2 regions of the Nonomuraea sp. NPDC050790 genome follow, and region 1 is predicted to be linked to the other one. Evidence: riboswitches for the same ligand, from Rfam matches in the RefSeq annotation. Region 1 holds a riboswitch; the other holds the start of a gene.
What was found. A riboswitch is a leader RNA that binds a small molecule or an ion and turns the genes downstream of it on or off. The one in region 1 is predicted to bind glycine.
Positions count from the first base shown of each region.

Region 1 (16,546 bases):
GCCCGGTGCCCGGCCGCGAGGGCGCCGGCGAGCTGGTAGGCGTCGGCGTCCTGGCCGCGGGCCAGCGCCGCGCCGCACAGGATCATCAGCGCCTGGTCGGGAACCTGGCCGAGGGCGCGTACCGCGTCGAGGGTCGCGCCCAGCGACGGCGGCGGCCCGGGCCGGCCCGTCTCCAGCAGGCGGACGAGGAACCCGGTCACCGGCGCCAGGGGGTCGTCCTCGGCCTGCGGCAGGGCGGCCAGGCGTTCGAGGGTCGCCGCGAGCTGCGTCTCGCCCAGGTACCAGGAGGTGTGCACGGCCTGGATCAGCATCTGCGCGGCCTGGCCGGAGTCTCCGGCCAGCGCGGCGCCGTCGAGCAGGCCGCGGTGGGCGGCCGGGTAGGACCCCTTCCAGAAGTCGGCGAGCGCCCGCACGTGCGCCAGCCGCGCCTGTACGGCCGGCGTCGCCCCGGCCCGCGCCGCCGCGCGGCGGCCCAGCTCACCGGCTCGTTCCAGGTCGCCGGTCTCCAGGGCGGCCTCGGCGGCCAGGGCCTCGCGGCGGGCCCGCGCCTCGGGCTCGGGGCTCAGCCGGGCCGCCCGCTCGTAGGCGGCCGCGGCGGCCTCGTACCCGCTGCGCTCGCGGGCGCGGGCGGCGGCGAGTTCCAGCGCGTCGGCGGCCTGCCGGTCGGGCCCGGTGGCCGCGGCGGCGAGGTGCCAGGCCCTGCGGTCGGCGTGCTCGGGCCCGTCGAGCACCGCCGCCAGCGCACGGTGTACGGCCAGCCGCCGGCCGAGCGGCGCCCGCTGGTAGACGGCGGCGCGGATCAGGGGGTGGCGGAAGCGCAGGCCGTCGTCCGGCCCGCCGCGCACGATGAGCTCGGCCTGTTCGGCGGGGAGCAGGTCGTCCACGCCCGCCCCGAGGCTCTCGGCGGCGCGCAGGATCGCGGTCAGGTCGCCGGCCTCGTCGGCCGCGGCGACCAGCAGCAGGGTCTGCGACGCGGCGGGCATCCTGCTGACCTGGCCGTGGAAGGCGAGCTGGAGGCGGCTGGTCAGCGGCAGCGCCCCCGGCGCGAACCCGGCCGTCTCGCCGCCGGGCGCGAGCGGCAGCTCCAGCAGCGCGAGCGGGTTGCCCCGCGCCTCGGCCAGCAGGCGGAAGCGCAGCGCGGGCGGCAGCGGGTGGCGGTCCAGCAGCGCCGCGGCGGCCTCGGGCGGCAGCCCGGAGAGCCGCAGTTCGGGGATCCCGGGCGCGAGGAACGAGCCCTCGCCGTCGCGCGCCGCGAACACCATGACCACGCCCTCGGCCCGCAGCCGCCGGGCGGCGAACAGCAGCGCGTCCCGGGAGGCCCGGTCGAGCCACTGCGCGTCGTCGACCAGGCAGAGCAGCCCGTCCTGTCCGGCCTGCTCGGTGAGCAGCGACAGCACCGCGAGCCCGACCAGCATCGGGTCGGCGCCGACGCCGGAGCCGAGCCCGCAGGCCGACTCCAGCGCGGCCCGCTGCGCGGCGGGCAGGGCGGTCAGGTGGCCGAGGGCCGGGCGCAGCAGGAGTTGCAGTCCGGAGAAGGCCAGTTCGGCCTCGGACTCGGCCCCGGTGCCGCGGAGCACCCGCAGCCCGTCCGCCAGGGACGCGGCGTGGCCGAGCAGCGCCGTCTTGCCGATCCCGGGCTCGCCGCGCAGCACCAGCGCGGCGCTCTCACCGCGCCGCGCCCCGGCCAGCAGGCCCGCGACCGCGCCCGCCTCCGGCTCTCTCCCTCGCAGTTGCACCAGCTCGGACATGTTCCAATCCTGGCAGCGCGCCGGAGTCCGCGCGCGCTCCCGGAGGCTGGTAGAGTCGTCGGCAGTTGCAGTTGTGGTATCCCATTCAGACTTGGCGCACCTGGCGATGTGATCGTTCAGGTGCGTTTTTTGTTACCGGTCATCTCCGGAGGGGCGCTTCGCGGCAACGCGGGATCCGCACGGGTCCCGGTTCTGCACACCTGTCAAATAGGAGATCAGCATGGCCGTCGGCACCGTCAAGTGGTTCAACTCGGACAAGGGCTTCGGCTTCATCGAGCACGAGGGCGGCCCCGACGTCTTCGCGCACTACTCGCAGATCGTCTCGCAGGGCGGTTACCGCGAGCTGCGCGAGGGCCAGAAGGTGTCGTTCGACATCGCCCAGGGCCAGAAGGGCCCGCAGGCGGAGAACATCGTCCCCGCCTAGTCCGCTCGGGTGAGGACCGGGGCTCGCATCCTTCGGGTGCGGGCCTCCTCCTTTTTCACGGGGAAGAGCATGATGCCGGCGACGACCAGCGCCGCCCCGGCCACGTGCCAGGCGGTCGGCGTCTCGCCCAGCAACGCCACGGCCGTCAGGACGCCGATCACCGGGACCATGTTGAGGATGACGCCGGCCGTACCCGCGGGGATGTGCCTGATCGCGTGGTTGTAGAGCACGAAGCCGAGCGCGAAGCAGACCCCGCCCACGAAGATCGCGGCCAGCCAGTACGGCAGGGCCACGCCGGTGGGCGGCGGCTCGTGCCCGCTCACCCACGGCCAGAGCGCCAGCGGCGCCACGATCACCGTGGCGTAGGTGAACTGGTAGGTCGTCATCGTCAGCGCGTCCACGCCCGGAGCCGTCTTGGCGGCCAGCGTCACATAGACGGCCGCGGCCAGCGAGCCGCCGAGCACGATCAGGTCGCCGGGGTTGAACCCGCCGAGGCCGCCGCCGTCCAGCACCAGAACGCCGAGGAGCGCCAGCACGAGGCCGAGCACGGCCCTGCCCCGGATGCGCTCCTTCAGGAACATCGCCGCCAGCACCAGCACGAACGCCGACTCGGTCGCGCCGAGCAGCGAGGCGTTCGTGGCCGTGGTGAAGCTCAGCCCGAGCGTGAGCCCGCCGTAGGCGAGCGCGGGCTCGAACAGCCCGAGCAGCGCGAAGCGCCACTGACCGGGCGCGGGCCCCGGCCCGCCGCGCGCCATGAGCACCGTCCAGAGCACCGCGGTCGCGGCGGCGAGCTTGACGACCAGCAGGGTGAGCGGGCCGAAGCCGCCCAGGGCGTACTCGGTCGCGGTCGTGGCGGCGCCCCACCCCACGGCGGCGGTGATCAGGAGCGCCCGGCTCACGAGACCGACCTTTCCACGGGGCAGCGGTCCTGCGGGCAGGCCGTGTAGTCGCACAGGCGGCAGATGCGGTCGGCGCGTTCGCGGCTCACCGCGAGGGCACCCAGCACCTGCTCGGCGAGTTCGGCCAGCGCGTGTCCCTGCTCGCCGGTGAGCGCGCCGCGCAGGACGGCCCGCCGCTCGGCCACGATCGCCTCGGCCGTCTCGGCGCCGCGCTCGGTCAGCCACAGCGACACGCTGCGCCGGTCCCGTCCGGGACGGCGTTCGACCAGGCCCTCGGCGGCCAGCCGGTCGACCAGGCGCACGGTTCCTGAGCCGGTGATGCCGAGCACCTTGCTGAGCGCGTCGACGTGCTCACCCGGCACGGCCAGGATCGTGGCCAGGGCCGAGGCGGCGGTGGCGCCGTGGGCGGTGACGCGCCGCGTGGCCTCCTCCAGCTCGTCGGCGAGGCCGACGACCAGAGCGCTGACGAGGTTCGCAGATCTGTCGTCCATGCCATCCATAATAGCTGACTGAGTCAGTCATATAAAGTCCGGGGTTGGCCGCGGGCCGAAGATCGTATTGGCTGGAGGCCCCCGACGTGAGGACCCCCGGATGCCCCGACCACGCATCGTGCTGGCCCTGACCGCCCTCGCCGCCCCCCTCCTGTACGGCGGGCCCGCCCACGCCACGGCCGACCAGCCGTTGACCTCGGCGATCTTCCGCGCCACGCACAACAGCTACTCCGGCGACATAGCCGGCGCCAGGGGCTCGATCCCCGCCCAGCTCGACCGCGGCGTACGCTTCGTCGAACTCGACATCCACGACAACGGCTACACCACCTCCCGCGACTACGCCGTCGGCCACGACTCCCCCGGCGGCGAGGTGGACCACCAGGCGGGCAACCCCGGCTCGAACAACCTGCGCGACTGGCTCGAAGTGATCGACGACTGGTCCGCGCGGCACCCGGAGGCCGCCCCGATCGTCGTCGGCCTGGACATCAAGGACGACCTCACCGACAACACCTCCTACGGCGCGGGCAACCTGGCCGCGCTCAACGACGAGCTCACCTCCGTCTTCGGCCCGCGGCTGCTGCAGGCCAGGGACTACCCGGCGCAGCCGCCGACCGTCGACGCCCTGCGCGGCCGGGTGCTCCCGGTGCTGTCCGGCGACGGCAGGACCAGGACCCTGTACAAGCGCGACGTCGGCCACAACCCGGCCGTGGCGATCAACGGCCGCGGGCAGGTCGTCGAGGTGCACGACTCGGGTTCGGGCGACCTGTGGTACTGGTCCGGCGTGTACGGCGCCGACGGCCGCGTCACCTGGCTGCGCCACGGCCGCTACGACAGCGGCGTGACCCCCGCCGTCGCCCTGAACGACAACGGAGACCTGGTCGAGGTCCACCAGTCGCAGAGCGCGACCACGCTGTGGTACCGCGTCGGCCGTCTGGCCGCCGACGGCGAGATCACCTGGTCGGCCTCGCGCCGCTACGACAACGGCGTCCTGCCGACGGTCCGGTTCACCGACCCGGCGGGCACCCGGCTGCGCGAGATCCACCGCAGCCAGAGCAACGACCAGAACTGGACGTGGAACGGCGTGCTCGACGGGGCCGCCAGGTCGGTGACCTGGAGCGGCAACGCCAGGACCGCCGACGCCCGCTACGACAAGACCACCTCGGCCAGCGGCACCGCCCGCGTCCGCGTCTGGACCGGCGCCGACGGCCCCACCCCGGCCCAGACCCTGCGGATCGACACCGACCGGCACACCGGCGCGCGCATCCGCTTCCAGCAGACCGCCTTCACCGAGTTCCAGCAGGGCAACAGCGCGGAACTGCAGCAGGACGCGCTGTTCTACGCCGCGCCCGCGAGCGCCTCCGGGTTCATCACCGCCTCCCGCCAGGCGGGACGGCTGGTACGCGGCTGGGGCTTTAACTCGACCGGCAACGCGACCACGCCCCTGGCCAGCTACCCGGCGACCGACCATCCCGGCGCCGCCTGGTACGAGGACCTCCTGACCAGGTCCGGCGCCGTGCGCTAGGTGATCAGTTCTCCCCTCCGGTGGCGTAACAGGTGGTTGCGCCGCCGGGGTGATCTCGGCGCTCTCCCGCCAGACGTACATCCGTAGCCCGTATCCCGAGCAGCGGTTCGGCCACGACGCCCGCGCCCCGGCGTGCTGTTCGGCGGGCGCCTGGGCGTCTGCCGCTTCCTCGACACGCACGCGGCCGTCGGCGCGGCGCTGAAGATGGCCGACAACCGGATCGCCCCCTGTTCTCCCGGTGATCGTCCGTCCGTAGGATGGCGGGGTGCGCGCTCGAGAGCTTCCCATCGCCCTGCAGGGCCGCCCAGGCCCCGCCAACGCCATCACCGACGTCCCCGGCGTCCAGGTCGGCTACGTGACGCTGACCGAGGGCGCGGCCCATACCGGGGTCACCGCCATCCTGCCCAGAGGCCGCGAGGACGTCGGCGTGCCGTGCGCGGCGGGCGTCCACTCGCTCAACGGCAACGGCGAGATGACCGGCGTGACGTGGATCGAGGAGAGCGGCGCGCTGACGCTGCCCGTCACGATCACCAACACCCACGCCGTCGGCACCGTCCACCGCGGCGTCATCGACTGGGTCGTCGCCACCCACCCCGCGCTCGGCGCCGAATGGCTGCTGCCGGTGGTCGCCGAGACCTGGGACGGCTACCTCAACGACATCAACGGCCCCCACGTCCGCCCCGAGCACGCCGGCCAGGCCATCGACGCGGCGGCCGGCGGCCCGATCGCCGAGGGCAACGTCGGCGGCGGCACCGGCATGAACTGCTATGGCTTCAAGGGCGGCTCCGGCACCGCCTCCCGCCTGGTCGAGCACGCCGCCGACACCTACACGGTGGGCGCGTTCGTCCAGGCCAACTTCGGCAGGCGCGGCGAGCTGACCGTGGCAGGGGTACGCGTCGGCCCCGAACTGCTCGACGACAACCCCATGGAGGAGCACGCGCGGGCACGGGCGGGCGCCGGATCGGTGATCGTCGTGGTGGCCACGGACGCGCCGCTGCTGCCCGGCCAGTGCAAGGCGCTGGCGCGCCGGGTCCCGATGGGCCTGGCCAGGACCGGCACCACCGGCAGCCACTTCTCCGGCGACATTTTCCTGGCCTTCTCCACGGCCAACGAGGGGGCGCTGACCAGCGGGTTCGCGGCGGGAGACGCGTACGAGACGCTGCGGTTCGTGCCGTGGGGCCGCATGGACCCCTTCTACACGGCCGTGGTCGAGGCGGTGGAGGAGGCGGTGCTCAACGCGCTGACCGGTGCGCGGGAGAGCATCGGCCGCGACGGCCACCGCTCCCCCGCCCTCCCGCTCGACCGCCTCACCGAACTGCTCAACCGCTGAAGCCGCCGCCGGGAGCGGTCAGAACGTGGCGGGCACCGGGCGCGGCACGCGCGGCATGCCCCACATCCGGTTCTCCTCGCGCAGGGTGCGCAGCCGCTCCACCTCGGCGCTCCACTCGGCCCCGGCGGGCGTGGCCTTGGCCTTACGGCGGGCGATGCGGTCGTCGTAGGCCTTGACGCCGAAGGTGGCCCGCTGGCCCGCCTCCGCGCCGCGCAGCGCCTCGGTCAGGGCCTTGTCGAAGACCCGGCCCGCGGCCAGCAGCTCGATGTCGTCGGCGTCGGCGGCGCGCAGCTCCCGCACGGTCAGCTCGGCCTCGCGGGCCTTGGCCAGCAGGTCGGGGAAGGTCTTGGAGATCTCGATGTCCGCGTGGTAGCGCACCTCGGCCTCGCGGCTCACCCGGGGACGGAAAAACGCCATCGACTCTGCCTTTCTCAACGCTGCGTATCAGGCGTAGCGTACGCCGTCGCGGGACACCGGCCGTAATCGGACCCGCCCGGGCGCCTTTACATAGTAGATTTCTTACATGCCCGCGAAGCGACCGCCCGTGCCCCTGTCCCGCGAGCGCATCATCGACGCCGCGCTCCACATCGCCGACAGCCAGGGCCTGCGCCGGCTGACCATGCGCCGCCTGGGCGACGCGCTGGAGGTGGAGGCCATGGCCATCTACCACCACCTGCCCCGCGGCAAGGACGCGCTGATGGACGCCCTGGCCGAGCACGTCACCGCCGTCCAGGTCGAGGCGGGCCCGAGCTGGCAGGAGACGGCCAGGGCGTGGTGCAGGGCGGGGCGCGAGGCGCTGCGCGACCACCCCGGCGTGCTCGCGCTGGCCCTGACCAGGCCGCCCAAGGGCGCCACGACCCTGTCGATCAAGGAGCAGACCGACCAGCTCGCCGACGCCGGCCTGCCCGCCGCCGCCGAGGCCGTGCGCACCATGCGGGCCTTCGTCTTCGGCAGCGTCGCGGTCGAGGTGCAGCAGTCCGGCTGGGCCGATCCGGAGGTCGACACCTGGACCCGGCGCGACGAGCGGGCCGACGCCGACTTCGAGCGCGGGCTCGACGCGCTCATCAAAGGACTGCAAATTTAGTCGGCGTGTCACGCTTGGACCGTTATCCTGCATAAGACACGCTGTGTCGTAGGTCACAGACTCACCCGGGGCACCCTCCACTAACCGCCCGAACGGGCTATGTCGGATGGTGTGACCCACGTCGCACACTTGCTAGAACCGAACAAGCCCGAGCCGCTCCCCGTCCGCTCAGTGCGCCAGGGGAGCCATCCACGAGATATCGGAGGCACGCCGATGTGCCCGCACGACCCGGTCTGCCCGTCTGCCGAGGCGCCCGACCGCGAGGCAGCGCGAACCCTCGCCTGTCACCCCGAGCAGGGGTGGAGCCTTCTCTGCAACGGCGTCGTCCTGTTCGAGGACACCGGGGAGCTCCTGCCCGGCGGCATCGTCATCGCACCGCACCGCCCCGCCGTGGGCGCCGCCTAACCTAGGCGTAACGTACGATCCAGCGGGCGACGATCTCGCCCACCCTCTCGGGGTCCTTCTTCAGATCATGTCCCTCCCCCGGCAGGACGACCAGCTCAGCGGCGTCTGCCGGGTCCGGCACCCCGAAGGGGTCCCGGTCCCCGTTGATCACGAGCACGTCGACGCCCGCCGCGCGCAGCTCCTCCGCCCTGGAACGTTCCGGCCGGCCCGGCGGATGCAGCGGAAACGCCAGCGCCACCACCGCCGCGGCGCCCACCCGCCGCGCCGTACGGCAGGCCACCCGGGCCCCGTTGCTCCGCCCGCCCTGCACCAGCGGCAGCCCGGGAAAACGCGCGACCAGCTCCGCCAGCACGACCTCCCACGCCTCGTCCTGGCGTTCCGGCGAGCCCGGCGCCCTGGCCCCCGCCAGCCGGAACGGCTGCGTCACCCTGGCCACGCTGACGCCCGCTTCCAGCGCCTGCCCGCGCACCGCCAGCAGGTCGGGCGCGTCCACCGTGCCCGCCGAGCCGTGCGTCAGCACCAGCAGCAGCTTCGGCCGCCTGACCTCGTCGAGGTCGACCCGCGCCGGGCCGCGCGCAGTGGTGATCTCCATGCCGCCAACCGTACTCGGGGAGGAGGCGGGACCTGGCTCTCAGGTCGGATGACGGCGTGCCGCCGGGAGGAGACAATCACCGTATGGCAGACATGCGTCCTCTCCGCGACGAGCTGCAGGCGACTCTCGACGCCCGGCGCGATCTCGGTCCCGAATACGAGCAGGCGCTGGTGGAATCGTTCGTGGAGCGGCTGGACGCCACGATCGCCGCCCGGGTGCGCGCCGAACTCGACGCCCACGGCGCCCGGCCCGGCAAACAGCACAAGTCGAACACCTCGACGATGGTCCCTATCGCGCTCGGCTCGCTCGGCCTCAGCATCCCGCTGACGGCCATCGCCGGCTCCGCGGCCGGTCCCGCCGGGCTCGGCATGGTCTGGCTCATGATCATCGTGGTGAACATCGTGGCGGCCGTCGCGGTGATGCGCGGCCGCTGACCCGCCCGGCCAACGACGCCGGCGCCGCGGGCGGGACGGTCCTGCCATGCGCACGAGGGCTCTGCCGCAGGCGGGGCGCTCAGCCGTCGCGGCCGAGGCGCAGCCGTACCTCCTCGGCCAGTGCCGGGTCGGCGTGGTTGAGGCCGTAGCTCCAGACGCGGTCGGCGTCCTCGGCCCGGCCGCGCAGCGGCAGCGTGCGCGCCAGCAGCTCGATGGCCAGCGCGCTGGTGCCCGGCTCGTCGCCGTCCTCCACCGCCCCGGCGAACTCCGCGCACGCCAGCTCCAGGTGGGCGATCCCGAGCTGCACCCGCAGCCTGGCCACCTCCGCGGCGGGCGCGTCGTGCAGCGCCGCCATGAGCACGTCCGCCGCCTCTCCCGGCTCACCCTGGAGCAGCAGCAGGTCGCCGAGCTGCTGCGCGGCCCGCGCGCCCAGGTGCGGGTCGCCCGCGCCGAGCGCCGCGCGCAGCTCCTCCTCCGCCGTCTCCAGGTCGTCCTGCTGTACGGCCAGCCTGGCCAGCCCCAGCCGCGCCAGCGCCACGTACTCCGGCGCGCCCATGCCGAGCACCGCCTGCCAGGCGCCCCTGGCCTGCTCGGGCCGGTTCTCGCGTTCGAAGCCCTGGGCCAGGTGGCAGGCGGCCTGCGCGCCGTACTCGGGATGGCCGGTCGACAGCGCCACCCGGGCGGCGGCCCGCGCGCCCTCGGCGTCGCCCCGCTGCTCCAGCACGACCGCCAGCCCCACCGCGGCCTGCGCCCGGTCGGGCCCCGCGGGGTCGGCGGCCAGCTCGGACAGGATCGCCGCCGCCGCGTCGAGATCACCGCCCTCGGCCAGCCTCCTGGCGTGTTCCAGCGGGGACGCGTCGACGTCTGGGGGTGTCAAGGAGGCTCCTTCTGAACGTTGATCGCCCCGAGCCTAACGACTCGGAGCGATCACGTCTCGCAACTCGGCCTGTCCTCATCTATCCCTGATGGACACGCTCTTGTTGCCTGCCCCATGACAAACGTCCAGCGCCGCCGATGACATACGCCACTGGTGGCCGGCACCCCCGATGATCACGCTGAACGCCATGAGAACCGCAGCCACGCCGGGTGGGACCAGCGCCGTGGCCATCAGGTGCCGCGACAGCCTCGACCGGTGCCGGGCGACCCGGAGGCCACCCGGATCGGCGCCACGGGCTCCGGTCCGATCCTGGTGATCGGCGGCAAGGCCGACCCGGCCACGCCGGCGCGTGAGGGGCCCGGCCGGTGCGGGGCGTCAGCAGCCCCGGGCGCCGAACGCCAGGAACTGCGTGACCTCCCCCTGGTCGAAGTTGTCGTCGCTGCCGATCACCACGGTGCACTCGCCGGTGGCCAGGCGCGGGCCGAAGGCCAGGCTCTCCAGGTTCTGGACGGGCGCCCTGACGTTCTCCAGGTCCATGACCAGGCGCTTGGAGACGGGCCGGTAGGGGCGGCCGTTCGCCAGGCTGTCGCGGTTCCGGACGTCGGTGGCGCGGCGCAGGTCGATCTCGTAGAGCTTGACCTTGTAGTCCACGCCCTCGATCCAGGAGCGCTCCAGGGCCAGGTAGCGGTGGTCGTCCAGGGCGAGGATCTCCGACACGCCGCTGTCGGCGGCGCCATCGGGCGGGACGGGGGCGGCGGGCAGCGGGTCGACCGGGTAGACGTACTGCCCGCGCAGCCGGCCGTCGCGGCCCCACACGGTGATCCTGGCCGGGGCGCCGGACTCGGCCGTGGGCGGCTCGCCGTCCTCGTGGCGGGCGCCCTCCACGATCGCGGCGATCGTGCGCGGGGCGAACGTCAGCCCCTCGAACCCGGCGTTGCGCCGCGGCCCGCTCGTGGTCGTGGTGAGCCTCAGGTTGCGGGGCAGCGGCAGCGCGCCCAGGTGCCGGCCGTCGCGACCGGCCCAGCGCACGGCCATGTCGGAGACCGGGATGCCGGGGTCGCGCTCGTCCGGCCGGTCGCCCTCGTCGCCCCACAGCAGGCGGCGGGTCCACCGGTCGAAGCGGATGGTCTCCGGGTCGGCCGAGCCGGGCTTGCCGTACCCGGGATAGGGGGTGCCGTCCGGGCTCAGCAGCGTGGTGGCGCCGGTCAGCCGCACCCCGGTGAACGCGCCGGTGCGCCGGTCGATGTCGAGGGCGCCGGTGTAGAAGCGGGCGGGGTTGTAGCGCCAGCGGTCGTCGGAGATGAAGTACCAGGTGCCGGTGCGCGGGTCGCGGTCGATGCCGGACAGTCCGCCGACGACCGTGCCCTCGAACTCCATCCGGTGCGGGAGGCGCTGCTCGCCGAGAAAACGGGTGATTCTGAGCCCCTGCTCCGGGGCGGCGGCGCTCGACGGCGGGGCCACGACGAGGTGCGCGCCGGCCGCCAGCGCCAGCGCCAGGGCGGCCTTCACCGATCTTCCCAGAAGGATCATTCACAGCTCCACGGCTTGGAATCGGGCCCGTCAGGGGCCTGGGCAAGCACATGAGAGCGTGGATCAAGAGGAAAGTCATGAGGACATGCCGGGACCGCGCCAGCCTTTACCGACGGCTCCCGGCCCTGGAACGCCGAAGGCCCCGGGAAGGCACAAAGCGCTTCCCGGGGCCTTCAGTCGAGGTCAGTCCTCGTACGCCTCCAGCGGCGGGCAGGCGCAGACGAGGTTGCGGTCCCCGTAGGCCTGGTCGATGCGGCGCACCGGCACCCAGTACTTGCCGTCGCGCAGCGAGCTGACCGGGTAGGCGGCCTCGGCCCTGGTGTAGGGGTGGGCCCAGGTGTCGGAGGTGACGGCCTCGGCGGTGTGCGGGGCGTTGCGCAGCGGGTTGTCGGCCTTGTCGTACGCGCCGGAGGCCACCTTGGCGATCTCGCCCCGGATGGCGGCCATGGCGTCGGCGAAGCGGTCAAGCTCGGCCAGGTCCTCGCTCTCCGTCGGCTCGATCATCAGCGTGCCGGCCACCGGGAAGGACATCGTGGGCGCGTGGAAGCCGTAGTCGATGAGGCGCTTGGCCACGTCGTCGACGGTGACGCCGGTCTCCTTGGTGATCTGGCGCAGGTCGATGATGCACTCGTGGGCGACCAGGCCGCCGCGGCCGGTGTAGAGGACCGGGTAGTGCGGCGCCAGGCGGCGGGCCAGGTAGTTGGCCGACAGGATGGCCTGCTCGGTGGCCGCCTTGAGGCCCTCGCCGCCCATCATCCTGATGTAGGCCCAGGAGATGGGCAGGATGCCGGCCGAGCCGTACGGGGCGGCGGAGACCGGACCGACCGGCGAGCCGGGACGCAGCGCGTGACCGGGCAGGTAGGCGGCCAGGTGCGCGCGGACGGCCACGGGGCCCACGCCGGGGCCGCCGCCGCCGTGCGGGATGCAGAAGGTCTTGTGCAGGTTGAGGTGGGAGACGTCGGCGCCGAACTCGCCGGGCTTGGCCAGGCCGACGAGCGCGTTGAGGTTGGCGCCGTCGACGTAGACCTGGCCGCCGGCCTCGTGGACCTTGGCGCAGATCTCGGTGATGGTCTCCTCGTACACGCCGTGGGTGGACGGGTAGGTGACCATGATCGCGGCCAGCGCGTCGCGGTGCTTGGCGATCTTGGCGTCGAGGTCGGGCAGGTCGATGTTGCCCTCGTCGTCGCAGGCGACCACGACGACGCGCATGCCCGCCATGACGGCGCTGGCGGCGTTGGTGCCGTGGGCGGAGGACGGGATGAGGCAGACCTCGCGGCCGGCCTCGCCGTTGGCCTGGTGGTAGGCGCGGATGGCCAGCAGGCCGGCGAACTCGCCCTGGGAGCCGGCGTTGGGCTGGATGGAGACGGCGTCGTAGCCGGTCACCTCGGCCAGCCAGGACTCCAGCGTGCCGATCAGCTCCAGGTAGCCCTCGGTCTGCTCGGCGGGGGCGTAGGGGTGGACGCCGGCGAACTCGGGCCAGGTGATCGGCTCCATCTCGGTGGTCGCGTTGAGCTTCATCGTGCACGAGCCCAGCGGGATCATCGAGCGGTCGAGGGCGATGTCCTTGTCCTGCAGCCTGCGCAGGTAGCGCAGCATGGCCGTCTCGGAGCGGTGGCTGTGGAAGACCGGGTGGGACAGGTAGTCGTCCTCGCGGGCGAGGGCGGCGGGCAGCGCGTCCTCGCCGGCCAGGTCGCTCAGCTCCACGGAGACGCCGAAGGCGGCGGCGACCCGCTCCAGGTGGGCCAGTTCGGTCTTCTCGTCGCAGGAGACCGAGACGTGGTCGGCGTCGGCCTGCCAGAGGTTGACGCCCCGGGCGGCGGCCTCGGCGACCACCTGCGCGGCCCTGCCGGGCACGCGGGCGGTCACGGTGTCGAAGAACTCGCCGTGGACGACCTCGACCCGGCCCGCGCGCAGCACCTCGGCCAGCGTCACGGCGTGGGCGTGGGCGCGCCGGGCGATGCGCCGCAGCCCCTCGGGCCCGTGGTAGACGGCGTACATGCCGGCGATGACGGCCAGCAGCACCTGCGCGGTGCAGATGTTGGAGGTGGCCTTCTCGCGGCGGATGTGCTGCTCGCGGGTCTGCAGGGCCAGCCGGTAGGCGGCGTCGCCGTCGGCGTCGACCGAGACCCCGACCAGGCGGCCGGGCATCTGCCGCTGCAGCCCCTCCCGCACCGACATGTACGCGGCGTGCGGCCCGCCGAACCCGAACGGCACGCCGAAGCGCTGGGAGGAGCCGATCGCGATGTCGGCCCCGAGCGAGCCCGGCGCGGCGATGAGCGTGAGGGCCAGCAGGTCGGCGGCGGCGACCACGAGGGCGCCGGCGGCGTGCGCGCGCTCGGCCACGGCGCGGAAGTCGCGAACCCGGCCCGAGGCGCCCGGGTACTGCACCAGCACGCCGAAGCACTCGGGCAGTTCGCCGTCGAGCGGGGACTCCACCAGCTCGATGCCGAGCGGCTCGGCGCGGGTGGCCAGCACGGCCTTGGTCTGCGGGAGGGCGTCGGCGTCGACGACGAACACGTTGCTCTTGGACTTGCCGGCCCGGCGGGCCAGGGTCATCGCCTCGGCGGCGGCCGTACCCTCGTCGAGGAGGGAGGCGCCGGCGACGTCGAGGCCCGTGAGGTCGGAGACCACCGTCTGGAAGTTGAGCAGCGCCTCGAGGCGGCCCTGGGAGATCTCGGGCTGGTAGGGCGTGTAGGCGGTGTACCAGCCGGGGTTCTCCAGCAGGTTGCGGCGGATCACCGCGGGCGTGATCGTGTCGTGGTAGCCCAGGCCGATCATCGAGGTGAGCACCCGGTTGCGGCCGGCCAGCTCGCGCAGCTCGGCGATGACCTCGCTCTCGCTCGCCGCGGCGGGCAGCCGGAGCCGGTCCTTGGCCCTGATGGCCTCGGGGACCGCCACCGCGACCAGGTCGGCGACCGACTCGAAGCCGACGGTCTCCAGCATCCGCTGCTGCTCGTCGGCCGAGGGCCCGATGTGGCGGGTGGAGAACGGAGGTGCTGTCAGGTCGGTCATGAGGGTGCCCTCCCGAGGCGATGGAGACCGGCGCCGGGGCGCGGTGGCCGGGTCTCCCCCTCTGTCATGGGACCTGAGAGCTTCACCCCGCGGGCGGGGCTTGCACCGTCGGTGAGGCGCGCCTGGCCGGCGTGCCTGCTTTCCAGAGTTGCCTCACCCGAGCGGTACCGGTTGCCTGAGAGATTCCGGGGAGGGTTGCTCCTTCGGCGCCCCGGCCTGGGTGGGCCGGAGACTCTCCCGCACGGGGTCGTCAGCCTTCGGGACCTAGATTACTACGCCGGACCGCGTCGGTCGCTCCGGCGCACCCGCTCATCCGATCTTGCGTGCGCGCCGCCGCTGGGCCAGCTCGTCGGCGGGGTGGTCGGCCGGGTCGTCACCGGCCGCTGCTCTTTCCCCCGGCAGCTCCGCGAGCGACCCCTCGACCTCACGCCAGACCCTGCCCAGCGCGATCCCGAACACACCCTGCCCGCCCTGCAGCAGGTCGATGACCTCGTCGGCGGAGGTGCACTCGTAGACGCTGACGCCGTCGCTCATGAGCGTGATCTGCGCGAGGTCGGCGACGCCTCGGTCCCGCAGATGCTGTACGGCGGTGCGGATCTGCTGGAGCGAGACACCGGTGTCGAGCAGTCGCTTGACGACCTTGAGCACCAGGATGTCGCGGAAGCTGTACAGGCGCTGCGAACCGGAGCCCTGGGCGGCCCTTATCGTGGGCTCGACCAGGCCGGTTCTGGCCCAGTAGTCAAGCTGCCGATAGGTGATGCCGGCCGCCGAGCAGGCCGTGGGGCCCCGGTAGCCGATGTCACCAGGGAGCGCCGTCGGGGCGTCGTCGAAGAGCAGGCCCTGCTCTCCGGCACGCTGCCGCGCACTCTCGCGCCGCACCGGATCTTCCTGGCCGGCCGTCTTTCCCTCGCCGCTGCTGACCGCCACGCGGACCTCCGGCTTTCTCTCATCCCGCGGCCTGATCTGGGGGTTCGCAACGCGCGACCACGGGTTTCACTTGCACCGTAGGACCGTGACCAAGCGCAGTCAACGATCCGGCTCGGCGCGTCGTGAAGCGTAAATGCACTGAAATACCTACCCCGCCCTGCCGAAGTCCTCGGGCGTGATCGTGTCAAGGAACTCCCTGAACTTCTCCACCTCGTCCTCCTGGTCGTCGGGGATGATCACACCGGCTTCCTGCACGACCTCCTCGCTGGCGAAGATGCGGGCGCCGGTGCGCAGGGCGAGCGCGATGGAGTCGGACGGCCTGGCGCTCACCTCGACGCCGTTGGAGAAGACCAGATCGGCGAAGAAGATGCCGTCACGCAGCGCGACGATGTTGACCGCGCGCAGGCCGACGCCGAGCGCGCTGAGCACGTCGCGGAACAGATCATGGGTCAGGGGCCGCGGCGGCGGCTCCTCGGCCTGGGCGAGCGCGATGGCGGTCGCCTCGGTCATCCCAATCCAGATCGGCAGGAACCGCTCTCCGTGTGCCTCCTTGAGCAAGACGATCGGCTGATTTGTGGGCATTTCAACGCGAACGCCCACTACCTCCATCTGCAACACGGCTGCTCCGTATCCGACACCTGACCGCTCTTATGCAATTCAACGTAACACCCGGCGGACACCTGAGGGCGCGCCGGTGGCCTCTTCATCGGCCCAGGACGCTCCGCACACCCGTGCGCAGCAGGGCCGCGTGCAGGTCGAGCAGAAGTGCCGAAAGCTCCCTGGCCACCTCGTCGGCCTCCCCGATCGCGCCGGGTCTGCGGCGCTTGAGTATCGGGGCGACGGTCTGCTCCACCAGCCCGGCCTCACGCTCGGCCGCGGCCTTCACCGCCCGCAGGTGGCGGGCGTGCAGGCCGTACCCGGCCAGGGCGCCGACGCTGCGGGCCACCTGGAGCGCGTCCTCGTCGTAGCGGCGCGCGACGGGAGCCAGCAGGCCGTAGTCCTCCAGCTCGGTGAGCGTCTCCTCGCTCAGCCCCGCCGCCTCCAGGAGCTCGGCGCGGCTCAGCCGCACCTCGGAAGTCTCCTGTACGGCATGCGGCCGGCCGAACGACTCGGCCATCTTATCCTTGATCACGCGCAGCGGGAGATAGTGGTCACGCTGCTCGCGCAGGATGAACCGCAGTTGCTCCACGTGCAGATGCGTGAACTTGCGATAGCCGGACGGGCTGCGCTCGGGCTCGATGAGCCCCTCCCCCTCCAGAAAACGGATCTTG
Region 1 is NZ_JBITGF010000001.1:928,153-944,698, reverse strand. Features, by position in the region: gene ACIBEJ_RS04345 (LuxR C-terminal-related transcriptional regulator) at 1-1,748, opposite strand, end outside; gene ACIBEJ_RS04340 (cold-shock protein) at 1,969-2,172, shown strand; gene ACIBEJ_RS04335 (DMT family transporter) at 2,169-3,071, opposite strand; gene ACIBEJ_RS04330 (MarR family winged helix-turn-helix transcriptional regulator) at 3,068-3,562, opposite strand; gene ACIBEJ_RS04325 (hypothetical protein) at 3,663-5,084, shown strand; gene ACIBEJ_RS04320 (P1 family peptidase) at 5,350-6,414, shown strand; gene ACIBEJ_RS04315 (hypothetical protein) at 6,433-6,831, opposite strand; gene ACIBEJ_RS04310 (TetR/AcrR family transcriptional regulator C-terminal domain-containing protein) at 6,938-7,498, shown strand; gene ACIBEJ_RS04305 (DUF5999 family protein) at 7,712-7,903, shown strand; gene ACIBEJ_RS04300 (alpha/beta family hydrolase) at 7,905-8,495, opposite strand; gene ACIBEJ_RS04295 (hypothetical protein) at 8,579-8,929, shown strand; gene ACIBEJ_RS04290 (tetratricopeptide repeat protein) at 9,009-9,806, opposite strand; gene ACIBEJ_RS04285 (esterase-like activity of phytase family protein) at 10,182-11,336, opposite strand; gene gcvP (aminomethyl-transferring glycine dehydrogenase) at 11,520-14,348, opposite strand; glycine riboswitch at 14,501-14,598, opposite strand; gene ACIBEJ_RS04275 (MerR family transcriptional regulator) at 14,658-15,275, opposite strand; gene ACIBEJ_RS04270 (bifunctional nuclease family protein) at 15,423-15,893, opposite strand; gene ACIBEJ_RS04265 (MerR family transcriptional regulator) at 15,979-16,546, opposite strand, start outside.

Region 2 (14,855 bases), on a different contig from region 1:
GTGCGCGATTTTGACGTCGGCGAACGCCATCTGTTCCGCATGTTGTCCGGCAGTTACGACGGCAGTCGCATCTGCCCGCAATCCACGCGGCTCGTACGGTCCGCCAATGGCCTCTTGGTAGGACTTGATCAACCGGCGGGCGTTGCGGTGCGCGCAGGGCCGCCGAAGCCACATCCTCAGGCAGCCTCAACGCAGGCGCAACAGCAGGACCTCGGCCACGTGGGGAGCGCGAGGGTTCTCCCTCGCCCGGGGTGTGGGGCAGAGCCCCACAGTCACAGCCCGACCCCAATGCGCGAAGCGCCCAATAGGGAGGACCTTTGCCAGTCAGCCCTGAACTCTGAAGCGCGAAGCGCGGCTTGTGAAGACCTTGTCTGTCAGCACTCGATCACGTTGACGGCCAGGCCGCCTCGGGATGTCTCCTTGTACTTGTCCAGCATGTCTCGGCCTGTGTCGCGCATCGTCTTGATGGCCTTGTCCAGGCTGACGAAGTGGCGGCCGTCGCCTCGCAGGGCTATGCGGGCCGCCGTGATGGCCTTGATGCTGGCCACCGCGTTCCGTTCGATGCACGGGATCTGGACCAACCCGCCGATCGGGTCGCAGGTCAACCCAAGGTTGTGCTCAATGCCGATCTCTGCGGCGTTCTCCACCTGCTCGGGGGTGCCGCCCAGGACCTCGGTCAGGCCCGCCGCGGCCATCGAGCACGCTGAGCCGACCTCGCCCTGGCAGCCCACCTCCGCACCCGAGATCGACGCGTTCTCCTTGAACAGGACGCCGACCGCGGCGGCCGTCAGCAAGAAGCGGACCACTCCCTCATCATCCGCCTGCGGGACAAAGCGCGTGTAATACGTAAGAACCGCAGGGATGATGCCCGCCGCGCCGTTCGTCGGGGCTGTCACGATGCGGCCTCCTGCCGCGTTCTCCTCGTTCACGGCCAAGGCGAACAGCGACACCCAGTCCATCGTCTGCAGCGGGTCCTTCTCCGGGGATTCGCTGCACAACCGGCGGTGGAGCTGGTGGGCGCGGCGCCGTACCTTCAGACCGCCGGGCAGTACGCCCTCCTTGCTGATCCCGCGCCGCACGCACTCGGCCATCACGCGCCAAAGGTTGAGGATGCCCTCGCGGATCTCCTGCTCGCTGCGCCCGAACGCCTTCTCGTTCTCCAGCATGAGCCCGGAGATCGACAGGCCGGTGTTGTGGCAGTGCTTCAGGAGCTCTTCCGCCGTGGTGAACGGATACGGCAGGACGGTGTCGTCGGGCTTGATGCGGTCGGCGCCGGTGGCGTTCTCGTCGACGACGAAGCCGCCGCCCACGGAGAAGTACACCTTTTCGCGGAGTTTCTCCCCGTCCGAGGCGAAGGCGGTGAAGCGCATGCCGTTCGGGTGCTCGGGCAGGCTGATCTTGCGTTCGAAGACCAGGTCCTCGCCCACGACGAACGGGATCTCGCGCTCGCCGTAGAGACGCACGGTGCCGGCGGCGCGCATGGCGGCGAGGCGTTCGTCGACGGTGTCGACGTCCACGAGTTCCGGCTTCTCGCCGGACAGGCCGAGCAGTACGGCCTTGTCACTGCCGTGACCCTTGCCGGTCAGGCCGAGGGAACCGTAGAGGATGGCCTCGACCCGGGCGGTCCGCTCCAGGAGGCCGTCTTCGTGCAGGCCGCGGGCGAACTTGTGCGCGGCTGCCATCGGGCCGCCGGTGTGCGAGCTCGACGGGCCGATTCCGATCTTGAAGAGGTCGAAGACGCTGATCGCCATTGATGCGTCCTTCCGCAACAGGGGGGAGGGCGGTGCCGGGGCCCGGTGGCGGACCCCGGCGGGTGGTCAGGAGTCGCCGGAGGTGAGTGCTCCGTACTCCTCGGCCGAGAGAAGGTCCTCCGGGTCGCCTTGGAGGCGGATCCGGAACATCCAGCCCTCGCCGTAGGGCTCGCTGTTGACGAGCGAGGGGTCGTCCACGACGGCCTGGTTCACCTCGGTGACCTCGCCGCCGACCGGCGCGTAGATCTCGCTCACCGACTTGGTCGACTCGACCTCGCCGATGGAGTCGCCGGCCTCGACGTTCGAGCCCGCCTCGGGAAGCTGCACGAAGACGACGTCACCCAGGGCCTCGGCCGCGAAGGCCGTGATGCCGACGGTCACGGTGAGGCCGTCGTCGAGACCGGCCACCCATTCGTGCTCCTTGGTGTAGCTCAGCTCGTCAGGGATGCTGCTCACTTACGTCCTCCTGCTGGTTACTGATTCTCGCCCGTCACGAACGGGCGCTGCGCTTGTAGAAGGGCAATGGGACGAGGTCCATGCCTTCTTGGCTGCCCCGGATGTCCACGGCCACGCCTTCGCTGACACCAGTGTCCACGTAGGCCATCGCGATGGGCTTACCCAGGGTCTGGGAAGGGGCCCCGCTGGTGACCTCGCCGACCACGGCGCCGTCCTTGGTCACCGGGTACCCGTGGCGGGGGACCCGGCGCCCGTGCGCGACCAGTCCGACCAGGCGCCGCCGCGGCGGGTCGTCCTTGACCGCCTCCAGCGCCGCCCTGCCGACGAAGTCACCGGGCTTGTCGAATTTCACCACTCTGCCCAGGCCCGCGTCGAACGGGGTGAGCGCGGTGGACAGCTCGTTGCCGTAGAGCGGCATGCCGGCCTCGAGACGCAGCGTGTCGCGCGAGGACAGTCCGGCCGGCATCAGCCCGTACGGCTCGCCCGCCTTGACCAGCGCGTGCCACAGCGGCACCGCGTCCTCGTTGGCGACGAACAGCTCGAAGCCGTCCTCGCCGGTGTAGCCGGTGCGGGCGATGAGGGCCTGGGCGCCGGCGACCACGCCGGGCAGCCCCGCGTAGTACTTGAGCCCCTCAAGGTCGGCGTCGGTGAGCGTGGAGAGGATCTCCTGGGCGCGCGGACCCTGCACGGCGACGAGCGCCCACTGCTCGGACTGGTCGTCCACGGCGGCGTCGAACCCGGCGGCGCGCGCGGTCAGCTCGCGGGCCACGAGGAGGTAGTTGGAGGCGTTGGCCACGACCATGAAGCGGTCCTCGGCGAGCCGGTAGACGATCAGGTCGTCGAGGACGCCGCCGTCCTCACCGACGATCATCGTGTAGCGGGCCCGGCCGGGGACGAGCGCCGAGAGGTGGCCGACGAGCGCGTAGTCGAGGGCCTCGCCGGCCTGCGGGCCGGTCAGGAAGATCTCGCCCATGTGCGAGAGGTCGAACAGTCCGGCGGCGGTGCGCACGGCGTTGTGCTCGGCGGACTCGCTGCCGTAGCGCAGCGGCATCAGCCAGCCGGCGAAGTCGGTCAGCGTCGCGCCGAGACTCTCGTGAACGTCTCGCAACGGTGTCGGTCGGGACATTGGTCTTCGCACCTCAGGGCAGGGTCGGATGCCAGCATCCTCCCCCTCTGTCATCGATGCCTGAGAGCTTCGCCCGGGTTTTGCCGGACTTTCACCTTCGGCGAGGCCCGGAGGCCTGCTTTCCAGAGGCACCTCGCCCGAGCGGTCCTTTGCCTTGAGAGGTTCGCGGGGAGGGCTTGCTCCTTCAGGGGCTCTGACCGGATTGTCAGAACGCTCTCCCGCACGGGTTCACCGGTGTCTTGGTCCAGCCTAGTGCCGTCACGGGGGTGTTGTCGCGTGTGGATCGCGCAGATCGATCTCTTCTGTGAGCTTGTGAAGGGTCGTGGCGCCGATGCGGCCCTCTGTGTACATCTGGCCGAGCGTCTCGCGTTGCGCCCTGGCGAGCTCGTCGCGCAGGTCATGGGGCGCGCGGGTGTGCGCCTCGACCGCGAGCAACTGCCGCTGCGCCCACAGCGTGCCGGTGTCGAGCCGGTGGGAGATCTGGTCGAGTCTGCGCATCGCCGCCGCGGCCGCCGCCTGCCGCGCCCGCGCCTCCTCCGGCGCCGCCAAACCCCCACTCTCCGGTACGGCGGAGCGGCACGTGAGCAGGGCGAACCCGCTGACCAGCACCACCGAGGCGGCGGCGAAGATCAACGCGTCCTGGGCGGGCAGCGCCGGGATGGCCAGTGCGATGGCCAGCGTCGAGGCCCCCCGGGTGCCGCCCAATGTCACGGCCCGCACGTTGCGCCGGTCCACGGCCAGCGCGAACGCCAGCCGTACCAGAAAGGTGGCGCCCAGCAGGGCGGCGGTCACGAGCAGGACCGTCGCGATCGGCAGGCCGGAGTGCGCGGCGCCCAGGTCGCGGAGCTGGAGCCCGAGCAGGACCGCGAGCGTCCCGCCGAGCAGGAACGTCAGGACCTGCCAGGTGATCCGCTCGGTGGCCCGTGCGGGGGTGTGGAAGAGGCGGCCGCGCGCGCCGACGTAGAAGCCGGCGGCGGTGACGGCGAGCGGGCCGGACAGTCCGAGCTTGCTCGCGCTGACCTCGGCGACGAACGGCGTGGCCAGCGAGAGCACGATCAGCGTGCCCGAGTCGGCCAGGCGGCGGCGCAGGTGCACGACGGCCCAGCCGATCGCGAGGCCGGCCAGCGCGCCGCCGGCGATCGCGCCGGCCAGTTGGAGCGCGGCCACGGAGACGGTTTCGGGGCGTTTGAGCTGTTCCAGGCCGATGGCCAGCAGGACGACCGCGACGCCCTCGTTGATCAGGCTCTCCCCGCGCAGCACGGTGAGCACGCGTTCCGGCGCGCCGAGCCGGTCCAGGACGAGCGCCTGAGTGGGTGCGAGGGCGGCGCCGACGGTCAGCGCGGCGCCCCAGGGCAGGCCGGGGAGCAGCAGGTGCGCGACGAGGGTGACGGCGCCGGCGGTGGCCAGGGTGAGGCCGACGCCCAGCAGCATGATCGGCCGCCAGGCGGCGCGCGACTCGCGGGGCGCGCTGCGCGAGGTGGCGTGGTGGTAGAGCAGGGGCGGGATGAGCAGGGTCAGGACGACGTAGGGGTCCATGGACACGACCGGCACCCAGGGCAGGATGCCCACGAGCATGCCGAGCAGCACGAGGAACGGCAGGGGCGGCAGCCGCCACCTGGTGCTGAGAAAGCGGGCCAGCACGATGGAGACGGCGACGAGCGCGGCGATGATCACCAGGTCGCTGGACAAAAGCTCGGGCTCCCTCCTGAGGGGGACGGGTTCCGGACAACGGTGGCGAGCCTAAGGGGGAAGTGTCCGGAAATGTCCGAGCTTGGAGGGTGGGGTGATCAGTGTTTGCCGAGAGGTTCAGGTGTCCCGCGTGTCGCTTGCCCTGCCTTTAGCGGGTCTTTCATCGCACACGACGCGGCCGGCCGTCCCCCCGGATGAACGGCCGGCCACGAGGTGTGGCCGGGAACCTGGCACACCCCAGCGGTTCCCGGCCACGTCTGTACGACCGGCGCCTGGCGGGACGCCGGCCGTACATGCTCCTCTAGATGCGCTGCCAGAGCGCGGGTGTGCCGGGCGGCTCCCAGCCGGGCAGGCTCGTGTGGCTCTGCAGGCACCGGTAGCTGGCGCCCTGGTAGCTCACGGTCGTGCCGGCCGTGTAGGAGGTGTACGGCGCCCATTCGTTGCCGGTGCTGCCCACGGTCAGAGTGAACGTGGCCGAGCGGTCCGTGCTGGTGCCGTCGCCGTTGAGCGTGATCGGGTAGCTGCCCACCGCGACCGAGGACGTGGTCGCGATCGACACCGCGGCGGTCTGGCCCGCGGTGATGGTGGCCGGGCTGAAGCTCACCGTCACGCCCTGGGGCGCTCCTGAGGCCGTCAGCGTGATCTGCTGGGCCTGGCCGGAGGTGACCTGGGTGTTGACGGTGGCGTTCGCGCTGCCGCCCGGCTGGACCGAGGCGGAGGCCGGGCTGACCGAGAACGAGTAGTCGTTCTGGACCTGCCCGATCGTCAGGTTGAACGCGGCGGAGCGGTCGCTGTCAGCGCCGTCGCCGTTGAGGGCGATCTGATAGCTGCCGTTCGCCGCCGCCGCGGACGCGGCGACCGTGACCGTCGAGGACTGGCCCGCCGTGATCGTCTGCGGGCTGAAGGAGACGGTCACCCCGGCCGGGACGTTGCCGGCGGAGAGGCTGACCTGCTGCGCCTGGCCGGAGGTGACCGCGGTGGTGAGCGTCGTCGTCGCCGACTGGCCCGGTTGGAGGGTTGCCGAGGCCGGGCTCACCGCGATGGAGTAGTCGTTCTGCTGCGACTGGCCGACGGCCAGGGTCCACAGCGCGTGCGCGGCCGCGTCGGCGTTGCGGTCGAGCGCGGTCGTGTTGATGTTGGACGGGTAGGTGTCGCACGCCGAGTGGTAGCAGCGGTCGAACGACTGGTTGGCCTGCCCGCCCCACTTGGCGGCCTGGGCGGCAGTCTTGCGCTCGCTCGCCCCGGTGAAGACGCCGCCGACGCGTACGCCCGCGTTCTTGAACGAGGCGTGGTCGCTGCGCCCGTCACCGATGCGCTCCGGCTCGGTCTGCACCCCGATCGAGGTGTAGTAGTCGTTGAACAGCCGCTGCAGCGCCACGTCGTCGTCATAGACGAAGTAGCCCGGGTTGGGCGAGCCGGTCATGTCGAAGTTGAGGTACGCCTCGACGCCCGCCGCACCACCGTTCTGCACGTAGTAGCGCGAGCCGATCAGGCCCTGCTCCTCGGCGCCCCACCAGCCGAACCGGACGTGCTTGGTCACCGTCGGCCGCTGGGCGGCCAGGGTCAGGGCGATCTCCAGCAGGGCCGAGGAGCCCGAGCCGTTGTCGTTGATCCCCGGTCCCGCGGCCACGCTGTCGAGGTGGGCCCCGAGCATGATGGTCTGGTTGGTCGGGCCGCCCGGCCAGTCGGCGATGAGGTTGCTGCCGCCGCTGAAGGTCTGGATCCGGGTGGTGTAACCGGCCGCGTCCAGCTTGCCCTTGATGTAGTTGACCGAGGCGGTGTACCCGGGACGTCCCGAGGCCCGGTTGCCGCCGTTGGCCGAGGCGATCGACTGGAGCTGGCTGAGGTGGGCTGTCACGTTGGCGACCGGGATGTTGGGCGGCGCCGCGACGGCCTGGGCGCTCGTGGCGCCGGCGAGGGGGGCCAGGGCGGCCACCACGATGGTGGCCAGCCCTGACACTAGGAGTTTCTTCACAGCGGCTGCCAGAGTGCGAGCACGTTCGGCGGCTCCCAGCCGGGCAGGCTGGTGTGGCTCTGCCGGCAGCGGTAGCTGGCGCCCTGGTAGGTGACGACCTGGTTGACCGTGTAGGAGGTGTACGGCGCCCATTCGGTGCCGGTGCTGCCCACGGTCAGCGTGTAGGTGGCCGTCTTGCTGCCGCTGGCGGCGGTGCCGGTGAGCGTGATCGGGTAGGAGCCCGCCGCGACGCCGGAGGTGGTGGCGACGGTCACCTGCGAGCTCTGGCCCGCGGTCACGGTGGCCGGGCTGAAGGTCACGGTCACGCCCGAGGGCTGGCCGGAGGCCGCCAGCGTGATCTGCTGGGCGGAGCCGCTGGTCACCGCGGTGTTCACGGCGGTCTGGGCGGAGCCGCCCGGCTGGGTCGAGCCGGAGGCCGGGCTGACCGCGAACGAGAAGTCGTTCTGGACCTGCCCGATCGTGAGGTTGTAGGTGGCGTTCTTGTCGACGGCGGTGCCGTCCGCGGTCACCTGTACGGCGTGGCCGCCCACCGGGCTGCCCGCCGAGGTCGTCAGCGTCAGCGTCGAGGTCTGGCCGGCGGTGATCGTGGCCGGGTTGAACTGGGCCGTGACGCCGCTGGGCAGGGTACCGGCGCGCAGCGTGATCTGCTGGGCGTTGCCGCTGGTCACCGTGGTCCTAACCGTGCTCGTGACCTGCCCGCCGGGATCGGTCTGGCCGGAGGCCGGATCGAGCGTGAGCGAGAAGTCGTCGGTCGGGGCCGTGCAGGTCGGCTCGCCGGACTGGGCGCCCAGGCGGATGCCGTCGAAGGCGGCCTTGACCACGTTGAACTCGGCGCAACTACCGGGCCACAGCTCCTTGGCGGACTGCAACGCGGCGACGCGGACCTTGGTGTGCGTCCACGGCGACGTCTTCTTGTTGAGGGTGTTCATGAAGACCTGGGCGGCCTTGCGGACGCCGATGCCGGTGATCGCCGGGCCGTTGTCACAGCGGGTGCTGGCGGGCTTGCCCGGAGGGTTGGTGCCCTCTGCCATCAGGTAGAACCAGTGGTTCTGCGGGCCCGCGCCGGCGTGCACCTCGGGGAAGGACCCCGGGGTGTAGCAGTTCGGGTGGCCGAGAGCCGACGGGTTGTACATGTTGCGGATCGGGCCGCCGCCCAGCGCCGGCTCCTCGCCGACCAGGTAGTCCGGCGGGTCGTTCGGGTTGTTGACGTAGTGCTCGGTGACGGCGCCGAAGATGTCACCGGTGGACTCGTTCAGGCCGCCGGCCTCGTTGCCGGAGCCCGCGCCGCCGGGCGTGGTCTGGAAGATGGCGTGGCCGTACTCGTGGCCGACGACGTCCATCGAGACCAGGTTCTTGCGGGCGGCGCCGCTGGCGCCGTTGTGGCCGTAGTTGGTGTACGAGCCGTTCCAGAACGCGTTGGCCTGGGCGAGGCCGACACGGGCCGGGAATCCGCCGCCGGAGCCGTTGATGCCGTTGCGGCCGACCCACTCCCGGAGCATGTCCCATTCCTTCTGGACTCCGTAGAGGACGTCGACGCAGGCGGTCGTCAGGTCGGTGGCGCCGCCGTTGCCCCAGGGGCTGGAGCCGGTGAAGGCGGAGCCGTTCTGGCCGCCGCACTGGATGCCGCGGCGGTTGGGGTCGACCATCGAGGTGGCCTGGGTGTCGATCTGGACGGTCCCGACGTAGTGGGCCCGTCCCTCGGCGGCCTTGACCAGCTCGACCTCGTCGATGACCGCGCCGGTCAGCGCGTCCACGTAGACGGTCCTGTTGTTGGACGGGCCGGTGACCGTGGTCGCGTACGCCAGCCTCGGGGTCTTGCCCGCGGCGTGGACGACCAGCGACGGCGCGCTGACGCTGTCGACCTTCTTGATCCGCGCCTGCGAGGTGGCGGCGGCGGTGGCCGCGCTCACCTTCGGCGTGGTGCCGACGTTGATGACGGCCCGCTGGCCGGTGGTGACGTCGGTGACCGACTGGCCGGAGGCATCCGTCGTGACGACCACCTCGCCGCCGTAGACGGGCAGGCCCTTGTGGGTGCGCGAGTAGGTGAGGAACTGGATGCCGTTCGCGCCGGGGATGTTCGCCTGGAGCTGGTATGCGTCATCCTGCGCTGTGCGCAAGGAAGGAGCGAATGCGGCAAGCGCGCCCTGCGCCGAGGTGACGGCGCTCTTGGACTCGCTTGGGGTTGGGGGATCTTGTCCGGCCTGCGCCGCCTGGGGTACCAGGGTCAGCGCCAGCGCGAGTAACGCGGCGGCCGACACTTTGAGCTTGGGGTTCACTCTCGTGGCTCCTTGGGGGGTGTGAATCTGGCTGGAGTCAACCCCAAGCTGACATCAGGGGCTCACGCACCGTAACCCCACAATTTGTCATAACGTCACACTATGGGCGCCATGTCGCCGCAGCCACGCGTTGTACGTGGGGTTGCGCATCGCCTCTGACCAATAGGTCTTGGTGACCGCCTGGACGAGGTCCTTGGAGTGCGGAGCCAGCGCTCCGTGCTCGGTCCAGCCGATCAGGTGACGCATCTTCATCGGCGATCCGACCAGCGGCCTGATCACGATGCCGTCCCGCGCCGGGCTCGTGGCCTGGAACAATCCGACGCAGCGGCCCTCCGCGATCAGGTCCAGCGCCACGCTCAGGTCCACCTTGAACCCGACCATCGGCGAGAACCCGTGATCGGCGCACGCGGTCCAGAAATGCTCGCGCGGACCCGACTCCAGCAGGGCGTGCTGCGCCCACTGCTCCTTGGCGAGATCCGCCAGATCGATCTCGTCGTGCGCCGCCAGAGGGTGACTGGCCGTCAACCCCACGAAGACCGGCTCGACCGCGATCTCGGCGTAGACGGCGCCCTGGGGCGGCTGCAACTCGTGGCCGGGATAGTCGTCCAGCGTGGCCAGTTCGATGCGCTCCGACTCCAGCAGACCGGGAAGGACCTCTGTGGTCTCCTCGGTACGCAGGCTGATGTCGGCCTCGGGTAACAGGCGGCGCAGGGCCTTGGCCGCGTAGATGGCCAGCCGGGTGAGGGCGCAGCCGACGCGGATGGTGTCGCGTTCGTCCCGCGCGTGGCGGCGGGCGTCACGCGCCAGGTCGTCGAAGGCGGGTAAGACGGAGCGCGACCTCAACAACAGCCAGCGGCCCAAGGGCGTGGGCGTCGTTCCTTCGCGGCCCCGCTCGAACAGCGGGCCGCCGAACTGCCGCTCGATGCGGCGAAGCTGCGCCGCGAGCGCGGGCTGGGACATCCCGAGCGACGTCGCCGCCTTGGAGATGCTCCCGGTGTCCGCGATCGCACATACGACTCTGAGATGCCGGACCTCGAGCTCCACACTTCGAGAGTAAAAGTAAAGAAGCTTTCCAGTAAGACCCAATTCAGAATTGGCTGCTGACCTGGCGTTCACCGGGCCGACATGACCCGTCCTACCTCGTGTACTACCGCGGCGGCGGGATCCGGGGCCCTTGCGGAAGTTGTGACCCCCGGACTTGACTGGCCACCCCTTCCGGCGTTGGCGGGGTCCCGTCAGGGTGTGGCGGCGGCGGTCAGGGCGTGGAAGAGGGCGGGGTCGCGGCCCGCCTCGGGGTGCCATTGAACGGCCAGCGCGAAGGGGTGGGCGTCGAGTTCGACCGCCTCGACGGTGCCGTCCTCGGCACGGGCGCTCACGGTCAGACCGGCGCCCAGGCGGTCCACGGCCTGGTGATGGTAGTGGGGCACGGGGAGCGGCGCCTCGCCGAGCACCTTGGCCAGGCGGGTGCCGGGCTCGGCGGTGACGGGCAGGTGTCCGAACGTGCCGGGCGCGGGGGAGTGGCCCTCGTGTCCGGTCACGTCGGGCAGATGCTGGTGAAGCGAACCACCGAGGGCGACGTTGAGCACCTGCAGGCCCCGGCAGATCCCCAGGAAGGGCACCCGAGCCTCCAGGGCCGCCGCCATCACCCCAAACTCCGCCTCATCACGAAATTTCCTGACATAGGACACGCGATCATGCGGAGCCTGGTCATACCGGGCAGGATCGATGTCACCGCCTCCGGCCACGATGAGACCGTCGAGCCGGCCGACGAGCCCGGCGGGATCGCCGGCCGGAGGCAGGATGACCGGCTGCCCACCGGCCGCCGCCACCTGCTCCACGTACATGTACGGCAGCAGCGCCGCGTCCATCTCCCACACGGTGAACCGCGCGGGCTCCACATAACACGTGATCCCGATAACCGGTCGCATACTCACATCCTCACGCATCGGACCGCCAGGGGCCTCCGGCATCGGGCGGCCGAGCCGCATGGGCCGAACTGCCCGAGGCATATGGGGCGGACCGCCCGAGGCGCGTGTGTCGGGTGGTCCGAGGCGCGTGTATCGGGTGGGCCTGGGCCGTGGGCGTCGGGCGGGGCTGGGCCGTGGGTGTCGGACTTGCCGTGGGAGTGGGCCGGCGTGGGTCGTCGCGGTGGCCCGCCCCGCGCGGCCGCCGGCCGTGGCCCTGGAGTGCCGCCCGCCCCGTGCGGTGGGTGGCGGGGGCGGCGGCTCTGCCGTAACGGATCAAACGCGTCAGACCCGCCACAACAGAGCAGAAGTCCGACGCGACAGATCAGAGGGGGGTGACATAGGCGCTGGAGATGCCGCCGTCGACCAGGAACTCGGAGGCGGTGATGAAGCTGGCGTCGTCGCTGGCGAGGAAGGCGACCGCGGCGGCGATCTCGGCGGCCTCGGCGAAGCGGCCGACCGGCACGTGGACCAGGCGGCGCTGGGCGCGCTCGGGGTCCTTGGCGAACAGTTCGCGCAGCAACGGCGTGTTGACCGGGCCGGGACACAGCGCGTTGACCCGGATGCCCTCGCGGGCGAACTGCACCCCCAGCTCGCGCGACATCGCCAGCACCCCGCCCTTGGACGCGGTGTAGGAGATCTGCGAGGTAGCCGAGCCCATCACGGCCACGAACGAGGCGGTGTTGATGATGGAGCCCTTGCCCTGCCGTCGCATGTAGGGGAGGACGTGTTTGCAGCACAGGTACACGCTGGTCAGGTTGACCTCCTGCACGCGCCGCCAGGCGTCGATGCCGGTCTCCAGGATGGAGTCGTCGTCCGGCGGCGAGATGCCGGCGTTGTTGAAGGCGATGTCGACGCTGCCGTAGGTGTCGAAGGCGGTGGCGTACATGCGGGCGACGTCCTCGTCGGCGGTCACGTCGGCGCGCACGAAGATCCCGCCGACCTCCTCCGCGGCCTGCTTGCCGGCGTCCTCGTCGATGTCGACGCAGACCACCCGGGCGCCCTCCTCGGCGAACCTGCGCGCCGTGGCCAGCCCGATCCCGCTGCCCGCGCCGGTGATGACGGCGACGCGGTCCTGCAAACGCTGCATGTCTATGACTCCCAGGAGATGAAGACGTTCTTGGTCTCGGTGAAGGCGCTGAGGGCGTCGGGCCCGAGTTCGCGGCCCAGCCCCGACTGCTTGAAGCCGCCGAACGGGGTCCAGTAACGCACCGACGCGTGCGAGTTGACCGACAGGTTTCCGGCCTCGACCGCGCGGGCCACCCGCAGCGCCCGGCCGACGTCGCGGGTCCAGATGGACCCGCTCAGGCCGTAGGGGGTGTCATTGGCGATGCGTACGGCGTCCGCCTCGTCCTGGAAGGCCACCACCGACACCACGGGCCCGAAGATCTCCTCGGTGAACGCGCGGTCGGTCACCCGCGAGGTGAGGACGGTCGGCGGGAACCAGTAGCCGGGCCCGTCCGGGCAGGCGCCCTGCAGATGCGGCCGCTCGACGAACCCGCGCACGCGCTCCAGGTGCTCGGCGCTGATCAGCGGCCCCATCTCGGTGCTCTCGTCGAGGGGATCGCCGACCTTCACCTCCAGTACGGCGGCGCCCAGCCTCTCCAGGAACTCTTCATGGACGGCCTGCTCGACCAGGATGCGCGATCGGGCGCAGCAGTCCTGCCCGGAGTTATCAAACACGGCATACGGCGCACTTTTCGCCGCTTTTTCGAGATCAGAGTCCCGAAAGACGATATTTGCGGATTTGCCGCCTAGCTCCAGCGTCAAGCGCTTCACGTGGCCCGCGGCCTTCGCGGCGATCTCCTTGCCCACCTCGGTCGAGCCGGTGAACACGATCTTGGCCACGTCCGGATGCTCGACCAGCCGGGCCCCGGCGACCTCGCCCGCCCCCGGCAGCACCTGGAGCACGCCCTCCGGCAGCCCCGCCTCCAGCGCCAGCTCGGCCAGCCGCAGCGCGGTCATCGGCGTCCACTCGGCCGGCTTCACCACAACGGTGTTGCCCGCCGCCAGCGCCGGCGCGACACCCCAGGTCATGACCACCATGGGGAAGTTCCACGGCACGATCACGCCCACGACGCCCAGCGGCTCCTGGAAGGTGACGTCCACGCCGCCGGGCACCGGGATCTGCAGGCCGTGGTTGCGTTCCGGGGCGCCGGCGTAGAAGTGCAGCACGTCGCGGACGTTGCCGGCCTCCCAGCGGGCGTTGCCGATCGTGTGGCCGGCGTTGGCGACCTCCAAGTGGGCCAGTTCCTCGCCGTGGCGGTCCACCAGGTCGGCGAACCGGCGCAGCAGCCTCGCCCGGTCACCCGGCGACACCTGGCGCCAGCCCGCGTATGCCCGCTTGGCACGCTCCACGGCCCGGTCGGCCTCGGCCGCGTCGGCGAGTTCGACCTCGGCCACGACGGCTTCCGTGGCCGGATTGATGATCTTCATGCTGGTCCCTTACAGACGCTCGAAGCCGCGGAACATTTCCCAGTCTGTGACCGCCGCGTCGAAGGCGGCCAGTTCGACGCGCGCGTTGTTGGCGTAGTGGGCCACGACGTCCTCGCCGAAGGACTCCCTGGCCAGCTTCGAGCCCTCGAACAGGGCGAGCGCGTCGCGCAGCGTGTGCGGCACGGTCTCGGCGCCGGAGGCGTAGGCGTTGCCGGTGAAGGCGTCCTCCAGGTCGAGCTCGTGGTCGACGCCGTGCAGGCCGGCCGCGATCAGCGCGGAGACGGCCAGGTACGGGTTGACGTCGCCGCCCGGCACCCGGTTCTCCACCCGCAGCGAGTGGCCGTGGCCGACCAGGCGCAGCGCGCAGGTGCGGTTGTCCACGCCCCACTTGACCGCGGTCGGGGCGAAGCTGCCTGGCACGTAGCGTTTGTAGGAGTTGATGTTCGGCGCGTAGAAGAGCGTGAGCTCGCGCAGGAAGGCGAGCTGGCCGGCGATGAAGCGGGCGCCGAGCTCGGACATGCCGTGCGGCCCCTCGCCGGCCATCACCGGTTCGCCGGCGGTGCCGCGCAGGCTGATGTGGATGTGGCAGGAGTTGCCCTCACGCTGGTTCGGCTTGGCCATGAAGGTGATCGAGCGGCCCTCCTGGGCGGCGATCTCCTTGGCGCCGGTCTTGTAGATCGCGTGGTTGTCGCAGGTTCTGAGCGCCTCGTCGTAGCGGAAGGCGATCTCGTGCTGGCCCAGGTTGCACTCGCCCTTGGCCGACTCCACGTACAGGCCCGCGCCCTCCATGCCCTGCCGGATCCGGCGCAGGAGCGGCTCGATGCGGCCGGTGCCGAGGAGGGAGTAGTCGACGTTGTAGAGGTTCGCGGGGGACATGTCGCGATATCCGCGCTTCCACGCCTCCTCATAGGAGTCCTCGTACACGCAGAACTCCAGCTCGGTCCCGACGAACGCGCGCAGGCCCCGCTCGTCCAGCCGGGCGAGCTGCTTGCGCAGGATCTGCCGGGGGGAGGCGGTCACGTCGGTGTCGTCCTCCCAGGTCAGGTCGGCCATGAGCAGGACGGTGCCCTCCTGCCAGGGAATCCGCCTGAGGGTTGAGAGGTCCGGTTTCATGACGAAGTCGCCGTACCCGCGTTCCCACGACGACATCGCGTAGCCCTCGACGGTGTTCATGTCCACGTC
Region 2 is NZ_JBITGF010000012.1:215,636-230,490, forward strand. Features, by position in the region: gene ACIBEJ_RS44970 (L-serine ammonia-lyase) at 375-1,751, opposite strand; gene gcvH (glycine cleavage system protein GcvH) at 1,818-2,207, opposite strand; gene gcvT (glycine cleavage system aminomethyltransferase GcvT) at 2,242-3,333, opposite strand; glycine riboswitch at 3,466-3,564, opposite strand; gene ACIBEJ_RS44985 (cation:proton antiporter) at 3,592-5,022, opposite strand; gene ACIBEJ_RS44990 (M28 family peptidase) at 5,324-6,997, opposite strand; gene ACIBEJ_RS44995 (M4 family metallopeptidase) at 6,994-9,273, opposite strand; gene ACIBEJ_RS45000 (LysR family transcriptional regulator) at 9,361-10,317, opposite strand; gene ACIBEJ_RS45005 (gamma-glutamyl-gamma-aminobutyrate hydrolase family protein) at 10,509-11,201, opposite strand; gene ACIBEJ_RS45010 (3-oxoacyl-ACP reductase) at 11,563-12,327, opposite strand; gene ACIBEJ_RS45015 (aldehyde dehydrogenase family protein) at 12,330-13,673, opposite strand; gene ACIBEJ_RS45020 (glutamine synthetase family protein) at 13,683-14,855, opposite strand, start outside.
Region 2: another riboswitch for glycine. It lies ahead of gcvT (glycine cleavage system aminomethyltransferase GcvT); the one in region 1 lies ahead of gcvP (aminomethyl-transferring glycine dehydrogenase).